Regions from separate parts of the Kitasatospora sp. NPDC057542 genome, predicted to be linked through region 2. Evidence: riboswitches for the same ligand, from Rfam matches in the RefSeq annotation. Region 2 holds a riboswitch; each other region holds the start of a gene.

Region 1 (3,266 bases), on a different contig from region 2:
CTCCCTGGACGGCGGTGAGGATCTCGACCCGGTCGCCGCTGCTCAGCGGCGTCTCGGACCACGAACTACGGGGCACCACGGCCTCGTTGAGCGCGGCGGCGACTCCGGTGTTGGCGGCGCTGACGGAGGCCACCACCTCGGCGAGGGTGGTCGTGGCGGGCACCCGGCGGGGCTCGCCGTTGACGGTCAGGGCGATCTCGTTCAGGGCGGTCTCGGTCATGCGGAGGCCTTCGTCGTGGAGCGGTCGGGGGAGAAGCGCAGGGGTGTGAACGGCCGTGCCGGCTCGGGGACTTCGCCGGTGGCCAGGTACTCGGCGACCAGGTCGGCGGTCACCGGGGTGAGCAGCACGCCGTTGCGGTAGTGGCCGGTGGCGGCGACCAGCCCGGGCACCGAGGTCGGGCCCAGCAGCGGGGCGTTGTCCGGCGAGCCGGGGCGCAGCCCGGCCGAGGTCTCCAGCAGCGGGAGTTCGGTGATCCCCGGGACCAACTCGTGGGCATCGCGCAGGAGTTCGTACACCCCGCCGGCGGTGACGGTGGTGTCGTAGCCCTGTTCCTCGGTGGTCGCGCCGACCACCAGTTCGCCGTTCTCGCGCGGCACCAGGTACAGGTGCCGGCCGCGGACGACGGCGCGGACGTTGCGGGAGAGGAACGGCCGGTAGGCGTCCGGGATCCGGAGGCGCAGCACCTGCCCCTTCACCGGGCGGATCGCGGGCAGCGCCCCCTCGGGCAGGCCGGGCAACCGGTGGCTGTGCGGGCCGGCCGCGAGGAGGACCTGCTCGGCGGTCACGGTCTCCTGGGTGCTCAGCCGGGCGCCGGTCGCGCGGCCGTTCTCGACCAGCAGCTCGACGGCCTCGGCCGGACGGATCGAGACCCCGGCGCGTTCGCAGGCGAGGAGCAGGGCCTTGAGCAGCCGGCGGCCGTCCACCTGGTGGTCCTCGGCCACGTGCAGGCCGCCGCGCACGCCGGGGGCGAGCATCGGCTCCAGCCTGCGGGCCTCCCGGCCGGTCAGCCAGGTCGAGTCCAGGCCGAGCCGCCGGTGGAAGGCGTGCAGTTCGCGCAGTTCCTCGCGGTCGTCGGAGTCCAGCGCCACGGCGACGGTGCCGCACCGGCGGTAGCCGGTGTCCAGACCGCCGCTCGCCTCGGTGAGCTCGGCGGCGAAGGCCGCGTACCGCTCGTTCGAGGCCATGCCGAGGCGCAGCAGCGGCTCCTCGCCGTACTGGAGCTCGGTGACCGGGGCGAGCATTCCGGCCGCGACCCGGGCCGCGCCGCCGCCGGGGGAGGGGTCGACCACGATCACGTTCCGCAGCCCGCGCTGGGCGGCGCGCCAGGCGACGGCGAGGCCGATGATGCCCCCGCCGATCACCAGCACGTCGGCGCGGGCGCCTGATGGCAAGCGTGACAAGGCTGCTCTTCTCCCTTCGCCGGTATGACCCGGATCAGGTTCGGACGGTCGCAGGCCGTGTCAGCCCGCCTCTCAGCCCGGTACGCCGGGCTCCCGTGTGGTGCCCCCACCTTAACGCCGGGGGGCGGCCCGGCCGAAGGCCCGTACGCGGGGTGGACCAGGGAGGAGACCACCCGCGCCCGCCTCCGCGCTCCGCACGGCCGGAGGGCCGGCGCGAAGGGCGGACGGCCCGCAGCTGCCGGCCGGCCGCTGAGTACAGTGACGGGCGTGGCAGAGCTGAGCGGAACGGATCAGGTGGTCGTCGTCGGAGCCGGGCTGGCCGGGGCGCAGGCCGCCCTCAAGCTGCGGCAGGGAGGCTGGCAGGGGCGGATCGCGCTGGTCGGCGAGGAGCCGCACGCGCCGTACGACCGGCCGCCGCTCTCCAAGGACGTGCTGCTCGGCAAGGCCGACTCCACCGCCCTGGACATCGACTACGGGCAGCTCGGCATCGAGCTGTTCACCGGCCGCCGGGCCACCGGCCTCACCCCCGGCGTGCTGCACACCGACGGCGGCGACCTCGCGTACGGCTCGCTGGTGGTCGCCACCGGCGCCGTCCCGCGTGCCCTGCCCGGCGCCGAGCGGGCGCACCTGCTGCACACCCTGGACGACGCCCTGGCGCTGCGCGCGCTGCTGCGCCCCGGGCTGCGGCTGGTGCTGGTCGGCGCGGGCTGGATCGGTGCCGAGGTGTCCGGTGCGGCCCGCGCGGCGGGCTGCGAGGTGACCGTGGTCGAGGCCGGCCCGGCACCGCTGCCCGGCGCGCTGCCGACGGAGATCGGTTCGGCGATGGCCGCCTGGTACACCGAGGCCGGGGTCGACCTGCGCTGCGGGGTCGGTGTGGCCGCCGTCGAGCCCGGCGCGGTGCTGCTGGCGGACGGCTCGCACCTGCCCGCCGACGAGGTCGTGGTCGGTATCGGGGCGCGTCCCGCGACCGGCTGGCTGGCCGGCTCCGGGATCGAGCTGGACGCGGCCGGTGCCGTCGTGGTGGACGGGCGGCTGCGCACCTCGGTGCCCGGTGTCTTCGCAGCCGGCGACTGCGTCAGCTACCCCTCGACCCGGTCCGGCGCCCGGCTGGCCGTCCAGCACTGGGACCACGCCCTGCAGTCCGGCGAGGCGGTGGCCGCCGCCGTCCTGGGCGCGGACGCGCCGGCCTACGACCCGGTGCCGTACTTCTGGTCCGAGCAGTTCGGGCGGATGGTCCAGTACGCCGGCTGGCACGCCGAGGGCGACGAGCTGCTCTGGCGCGGGGGCCCGCAGGACGCCGACTGGTCGGTGCTCTGGCTGCGGGACGGCGTGCCGAGCGCGCTGCTGACCGTGGACCGGCCGCGCGACCTCACCCAGGGGCGGAGGCTGATCGAGCGCGGCACCGCGCTGGACCCGGCCCGCGCGGCCGACCCGGCGGTGCCGCTGAAGGCGGCCGCGGCGTAGGGCCGTGTGCGCGGTGGGCCGTCGAGGTGGCAGTCTGGTGCCGTGAGTGAGATCGATGCCAAGACTGAAGCCCTGGTCCCCGAGTGGCTGTACCTGCCCGACATCTCCGAGCGGTGGGGTGTGCTGGTCACCGAGGTCCGCAACATGGTCAAGAAGGGTGACCTGATCGCGGTCCGCCGCGGCCCCAACAAGTCCTTGCAGGTCCCGGCCGCCTTCATCGACGAGACCGGCCCGGTGAAGCACCTGGTCGGCCTGCTGACCGTGCTGCGGGACAGCGGCCTCTCCGACGACGAGATCATCGAGTGGATGTTCACGGAGGACGAGTCGCTGCCCGGCACCCCGGTGCAGGCGCTGTGGGAGAACCGGGCGACCGAGGTCAAGCGCCGCGCCCAGGCCATGGC
Region 2 (3,266 bases):
GCAGCAACCCCGGTCCCGGCGGAACCACCATGCGGCGGGGTGGTGTTGAATGCGCCAGGGCGCGGAGGTGGACGGACGGGCCCGAGGACGAGGGAGGACGGCGCGGTGAAGCTCTTCCGGCTGGACGAACTGGACGCCGAACGGGCGGCCAACGACGGTGCGTACCTGCGGTTCCTGCGCGAACCGCGGATGTCCGCCGGGCTGTACGCGCTCGCCCCCGGCGACACCGACACCCAGACCGCGCACGACCAGGACGAGATCTACCAGGTGATCAGCGGCCGGGCCGAGCTGACCGTCGGCGCCGAGACCGCGACGGTCGGGCGGGGCACCGTGGTGTACGTGCCGGCCGGTACCCCGCACCGCTTCCACCACATCACCGAGGAGCTGCGGGTGCTGGTGGTGTTCTCCCCACCGGAGGACTGAGCACCCCGGCGGCTAGGGTCGCGTCATGAGCACCAAGACGCTGACCGAAGAACTCTGGGCGGCCATCGAGCCGGTGTACGCCGAGATCCTCGCCCATCCCTTCCTGGCCGGGCTCACCGACGGCACCCTGCCGCGCGAGGCCTTCCGCCACTTCGTCGTCCAGGACTCGCACTACCTGCGCGACTACGCCCGCGCGCTCGCCGTCTGCGCGGCCAAGGCGCCCGGCGAGGAGGACGTCCGGGCCTTCGCCGACGACGCGGTCGGCGCGCTGGCCGCCGAGCAGGGCATGCACGCCGAGTTCCTGACCGCCTTCGGCGGCAGCGCCGAGGAGGCCGCCGCCGAGCCGGTGCTGCCCACCACCCGGGCCTACACCAGCTACCTGCTGGCCACCGTCTACGGCGGCTCCTTCGCCGAGGCGGTCGGCGCGGTGCTGCCCTGCTACTGGATCTACGCCCGGGTCGGCGAGGCGCTGCTCGCCCAGGGCTCGCCCGACCCGCTGTACGCCAAGTGGATCGCCACCTACGGCGACGAGGCCTTCCAGTCGGTGGTCCGCCGGGTGCTGGCGCTCACCGACCGGCTCGGCGAGGAGCTGTCCGCGGCCGAACGCCGCAAGGTGGTCGAACACTTCGTGACCACCTCGCGCTACGAGTGGATGTTCTGGGACGCCGCCTGGCGCGGTGAGCGCTGGCCGGTCTGAGCCGTGCGGGCGCGCCTGCCCGTCCCCCGGCAGGGCCCGGACGACGGGCGGGCGGTGGCGGGTCGGCCCGTGACGCAGGAGCCGGCCGGGTCGGCGGCGTCGACGTCTCGGGGGTCACCCGGGGGGTCGGAGTCGGGGTGATCTCGGGGTTCTCTCCGGGCCGTTGGGCCTCGTTCCGGCACTCACGCCACCGTACGATCGAAGTACCGAAAGCAAGCGGGATGCGGCACCGGACGGCGGCCGACCCGAGGGGAGAAGAGGAACCGACATGGCTGAGCTCTGGAAGTCGCTGCCCTCCTGGGTGCGCAACATCGTCATCCCGGTGCTGGTCCTGGTGCTGGCCTGGAACATCGTCGCGTTCGTGTTCGGCGTCGTCGGCGCACTGCTCTCGATCGTGATCAAGCTGCTGGTGGTGGTCGGCATCGCGGCCGCCGTGGTGGTCCTGGTGAAGAAGGCCGCCAAGAGCTGACCGGTCACCCCGTAACGCCGCCCTGAGGCCCGGCCCCCCGCGAGGGGGGAGCCGGGCCTCGGGCGTTCCCCGAGGGGTGCCGGTCGGCCGGGCGGGCCGTGACGTGCTCTGGACCTGCGGCGATCCGCTCGCTACGGTGTTGGGCGTCGTGTGCAGGCAACACCGCCTGCGACGCGGGAGCTCGGAGCACCGGGCTGAGAGGACGCTGACCGGGACGTCGACGGACGGACCGACGGCTGCGTCGACCGCAGGAACCTGACCGGATAATGCCGGCGTAGGGAGTAGAGGTCAGATGACCACGTTCGAAGCACAGCCGCAGTCTGCCCAGGGCGCCCCCAGCAGCGAGCGCACCGGCTACCCGGCCCCGGCCTGGCGCAAGGCCTACCGCGAGGGATCGCGCCCCGACCTGCGCGTTCCGTACCGCGAGGTGCAGCTCACCAACGGAACGTCCGTCCCGCTGTACGACACCTCCGGCCCGTACACCGACCCGTCCTACGAGCCCGACGTGCGGCGCGGCCTGCCCGCGCTGCGGGACGCCTGGATCCGCCGGCGCGGCGACGTCGAGGAGTACGACGGCCGCGAGCCGCGTCCCGAGGACGACGGGATCAAGCACACCTCGCCGCGCGGCGGGAACCTGCGCAACCTGGACGCCGTCTTCCCCGGCCGCCCGCGTCGCCCGCTGCGCGGTCGCGCCGGTGCCGCCGTCACCCAACTCGCCTACGCCAAGCGGGGCGTGGTGACGCCGGAGATGGAGTTCGTGGCGCTGCGCGAGGGCCTCGCGCCCGAGTTCGTGCGCGCCGAGGTGGCCCGCGGCCGGGCCGTCATCCCGGTCAACGTGAACCACCCGGAGGTGGAACCGGCCGTCATCGGCACCAACTTCCTGGTGAAGATCAACGCCAACATCGGCAACTCGGCCGTCACCTCCTCGATCGAGGAGGAGGTGGAGAAGATGACCTGGGCCACCCGCTGGGGCGCCGACACCGTCATGGACCTCTCCACCGGCCGCAACATCCACACCACCCGCGAGTGGATCCTGCGCAACTCCCCGGTGCCGATCGGCACCGTGCCGCTCTACCAGGCCCTGGAGAAGGTGGACGGCAAGGCCGAGGAGCTGAGCTGGGAGGTCTACCGGGACACGATCATCGAGCAGTGCGAGCAGGGCGTCGACTACATGACCGTCCACGCCGGCGTGCTGCTGCGCTACGTCCCGCTCACCGCCCGCCGCAAGACCGGCATCGTCTCGCGCGGCGGCTCGATCATGGCGGCCTGGTGCCTGGCCCACCACCGGGAGAACTTCCTCTACACCAACTTCGAGGAGCTCTGCGACATCCTGGCCTCCTACGACGTCACCTTCTCGCTCGGTGACGGCCTGCGCCCGGGCTCGATCGCGGACGCCAACGACGAGGCGCAGTTCGCCGAGCTGAAGACCCTCGGCGAGCTCGGCCGGATCGCCCGCGAGCGGGACGTCCAGGTGATGATCGAGGGCCCGGGCCACGTCCCGATGAACAAGATCAGGGAGAACATGGATCTCCAGAAGGAGATCTGCGACGAGGCGCCGTTCTACACCCTCGGCCCGCTGACCACGGACGTCGCCCCCGGCTACGACCACATCACCTCGGGCATCGGCGCCGCGATGATCGCCTGGTGGGGCACCGCGATGCTCTGCTACGTGACCCC
Region 3 (3,266 bases), on a different contig from region 2:
TGGTCACAGGGCCAACGATAGGCGGCGGAAGTGAAGCGCGGACAAAGACGGCCCCAACCCGTGGGGCCGTCTGCGCCTGCGCTTCCCCGGTTTCCTCAGCGGCTGCCGGCGCGGCGGCTGAGCGGGGTGAGCGCCCAGGTGGCCAGGGCGGGCACCAGGAAGGCGAACAACGAGGCGGAGGTCCACTCCTGCGGGGTGAAGTGCAGCGCTTCCTGGGCGGAGGTCCAGAAGTCCGTCCACCAGTCGGCCACCTTGGTCGGCGCGATGAACTGGTAGACCGCGAAGCCCAGTGCCCACGGCAGCAGCATCAGCCAGCGGGACGGCGCGTCGGCGGAGAGGTTCCAGCCGCGCCGGCCGGCGCCGAGGAAGTAGTCCACCGCGAGCACCGCCAGCAGCGGGACGAACACCGAGCCGATGAGGCCGAGGAAGCCGTAGTAGGTGTCGGTGAACTCGTCGATCTGCAGCGCCAGCACGGTGGTCAGCGCGCCGATCGCGCCGGAGAGCACCCGGCGGTCCACCTTCGGCAGCAGGTTCTGCACCGACATCGCGGTCGAGTACACGTTGGCGAAGGACTGGTCGGTCTCGCGCAGCACCAGCACCAGCAGGAACAGCCAGCCGGCCCAGACCCCGAGGAAGGAGTCGAAGATCCGGTTCGGGTCGCCGTCCGACTGCAGCAGCGCCATCAGGCCGAGCACGTAGCACCAGACCTGGGCGATCGTGTAGCCGGAGAAGCTGCCCCAGAACGCCGAGCGCGGGGTGCGCGAGTGCCGGGTGTAGTCGGCGGCCAGCGGGACGAAGGAGACCGACACCGCGATCATCGCGTCGGTGGCGCCCAGGAAGCCGTGCCAGTTGCCCGCGCCCGGGTCCGGCACGCCCTGGCGGCCCAGCTGGACGGTGAAGTACACCATCGCCACCGCGACCGCCCCGGCCACGAAGCGGCGCAGCACCGCGATCGAGCCCAGCGGCCAGATGGTCAGCGCGGTGGTCAGCGCGCCGGCGAGCAGGACGAACAGCCAGCGGTAGCCGGTGGTGTGCGCGACGGTCTGCGCGCCCGCCGAGATGGTCAGCAGCTCGAACACGCCCCAGCCGATGCACTGCACGATGTTCAGCACCGTCGGCAGGTAGGACAGCCGGGTGCCGAACAGCCCGCGCAGGTTCGCCATCGCGGGGGCGCCGGTGCGGGCGCCGATCAGTGCGGCCACGCCGAGCATCGCGGTGCCGACCGCCGTACCGATCACGATCGCGGTCACCGCGGCGGCCAGCGACAGCTCACTGCCGGGGGCGCCGAGCACGGTGGCGGCGGTGGAGAAGCCGATCAGGCTGACGCCCAGGTTCATCCAGAGCGCGAAGTGGTCCCGGAAGCGCAGCGTGCGCGGCGGCTCGGTGTCCAGGACCAGGGGGGCCTCGGGGCGCTCCAGGACGGCGGTCGCACTCGAAGAGGTGGCGTTCGCGCCCGAAGAAGAGGATGGCGAAGCAGGCGGCATGGCCGATACTCCCTACGCCGGCATTACCCGGACAGGTTCCGGCGGTCAGCGCCCCCTCGAACGTCCGCCACTCGTGTGGCGTACGGTCGACATGCGCACTCTCAGCCTGGTGGGTCCAAGCTCCCGCGTGTCAGTTTGGAGCGACAGGCTAACCGGCACGGGGGCGAACGCCCAAGGCCGAGGGAGTCGCGGTCCATCGCGGGACGTCCGGCGGGGGAGGGGAGCCTCGGCCGCCGGTACCGGCGTCGGTGCCGGCTAAGGATTCTTATGAGTTCTTCAGAGGGGTCCTTACGGCAATCGAATCGACAGTGCGAAAAACTATGGTCCTTGGTTCTGCCAGCTATGGAGGTCGTCCGTGAGCACCGAGCGCGAGGTTGGGCCCACCGGGCCGCAGGGGGAGCAGCCCGCCGGCCGGGGAGCGGCCGAGTCCGCTTCCGAGGGCCCCGCTCAGGGCGGGCACCAGCCGACCATGGCCTTCCGGCGGGTGCCCGAGCCGGAGGCGGGTGCCGGCGAGGCCGGTGCCGTCGAGTCCGGGCAGGGCCCGGTCGACGCGCCTTCGGCCGAGGGCGGGCACAAGCCGACCGTCGCCTTCACCAAGGTGCCCGCACCGGAGGCACCCGCCGCGCCCGTGGCACCTGCCGCGCCCGTGGCGCCCGCCGTCGAGGAGCCTGCCGTCGACCCGGCCACCGGCTACATCGACGCGCCGCCGCCCGTCCTGCCGCCCGCCCCGCAGGCCCCGGCCGCCCCGGCCCTGCCGCCGGCCGGCAACCCGTACGCCACCCCGACCCACGGCGTCCCCACCGCCGGCGCGCACGAGGGGTACGGCGCCGCTCCGGCCGTTCCGGCCGCCCCCGCCGCGCACGGCCACCACCCCTTCGGGGCCGGCCAGCCGCTCGGTGGCTGGGGCCCCACCCACGACTCCACCTCCGGCGGCGCGGGCCACCCCGGCGGCCCGGCGGGCCCGCTCGGCTACCCGGCGGACCACCCCGGCGGTCCGGCCGGCCCGCTCGGCTACCCGGCGGACCACCCCGGCGGTCCGGCCGGCCCCGGCGCTCGCAAGAAGCGCGGCGGCCTGGTCGCCCTGATCGCGGCCGTCGCGCTGGTCGCCGGTGTGGCCGGCGGCACGCTCGGCGTGACCGTCGCCAACCGCGCCGACGACAGCAACTCCCCGAACGACCACCGCAGCACCACCGTCCAGGCCAGCGACACCCAGAAGAACGAGCCCGCCCCCGGCTCGATCGCCGCCATCGCGCAGAAGGCGCTGCCCAGCGTCGTCACCATCAAGGCGCAGGGCAACGGCGAGTCGGGCACCGGCACCGGCTTCGTCTTCGACACCGAGGGCCACATCCTCACCAACAACCACGTGGTGGCGCCGACCCTCAACGGCGGCAAACTGACCGTCAAGTTCGCCGACGGCACCTCGTACAGCGCCTCGGTGCTGGGCCACGCCGAGGGTTACGACGTCGCCGTGGTCAAGATCGACAACCCGCCCAAGAGCAAGCTGGCCCCGCTGCCGCTGGCCGACTCCGACAAGGTCAACGTCGGCGACGCCACCGTCGCGATCGGCGCGCCGTACGGCCTGGAGTCCACCGTCACCAGCGGCATCATCAGCGCCAAGGACCGGCCGGTGGCCTCCGGCGACGAGACCGGATCGCAGGCCTCGTACATGAACGCCCTCCAGACCGACGCCTCGATCAACCCCGGCAACTCCGGCGGCCCGCTGCTCGACTCCGGCGGCGCGGTGATCGGCATCAACTCGGCGATCCAGTCCAACGCTTCCGC

What was found. A riboswitch is a leader RNA that binds a small molecule or an ion and turns the genes downstream of it on or off. The one in region 2 is predicted to bind thiamine pyrophosphate.
Region 1: it holds a riboswitch for thiamine pyrophosphate, as region 2 does, so the genes downstream of both, thiO (glycine oxidase ThiO) here and thiC (phosphomethylpyrimidine synthase ThiC) in region 2, are expected to answer to the same signal.
Region 3: it holds a riboswitch for thiamine pyrophosphate, as region 2 does, so the genes downstream of both, ACFU7Y_RS10745 (cytosine permease) here and thiC (phosphomethylpyrimidine synthase ThiC) in region 2, are expected to answer to the same signal.

What each region holds. Positions count from the first base shown of each region.
Region 1 is NZ_JBHVFE010000123.1:8,990-12,255, reverse strand. Features, by position in the region: gene thiS (sulfur carrier protein ThiS) at 1-220, opposite strand, end outside; gene thiO (glycine oxidase ThiO) at 217-1,392, opposite strand; TPP riboswitch at 1,396-1,508, opposite strand; gene ACFU7Y_RS17770 (NAD(P)/FAD-dependent oxidoreductase) at 1,660-2,865, shown strand; gene ACFU7Y_RS17765 (Rv2175c family DNA-binding protein) at 2,908-3,266, shown strand, end outside.
Region 2 is NZ_JBHVFE010000197.1:4,215-7,480, forward strand. Features, by position in the region: gene ACFU7Y_RS23710 (cupin domain-containing protein) at 106-423, shown strand; gene tenA (thiaminase II) at 449-1,120, shown strand; gene ACFU7Y_RS23720 (DUF5326 family protein) at 1,389-1,589, shown strand; TPP riboswitch at 1,753-1,887, shown strand; gene thiC (phosphomethylpyrimidine synthase ThiC) at 1,882-3,266, shown strand, end outside.
Region 3 is NZ_JBHVFE010000059.1:20,004-23,269, reverse strand. Features, by position in the region: gene ACFU7Y_RS10750 (glycerophosphodiester phosphodiesterase family protein) at 1-7, opposite strand, end outside; gene ACFU7Y_RS10745 (cytosine permease) at 96-1,484, opposite strand; TPP riboswitch at 1,477-1,621, opposite strand; gene ACFU7Y_RS10740 (S1C family serine protease) at 1,840-3,266, shown strand, end outside.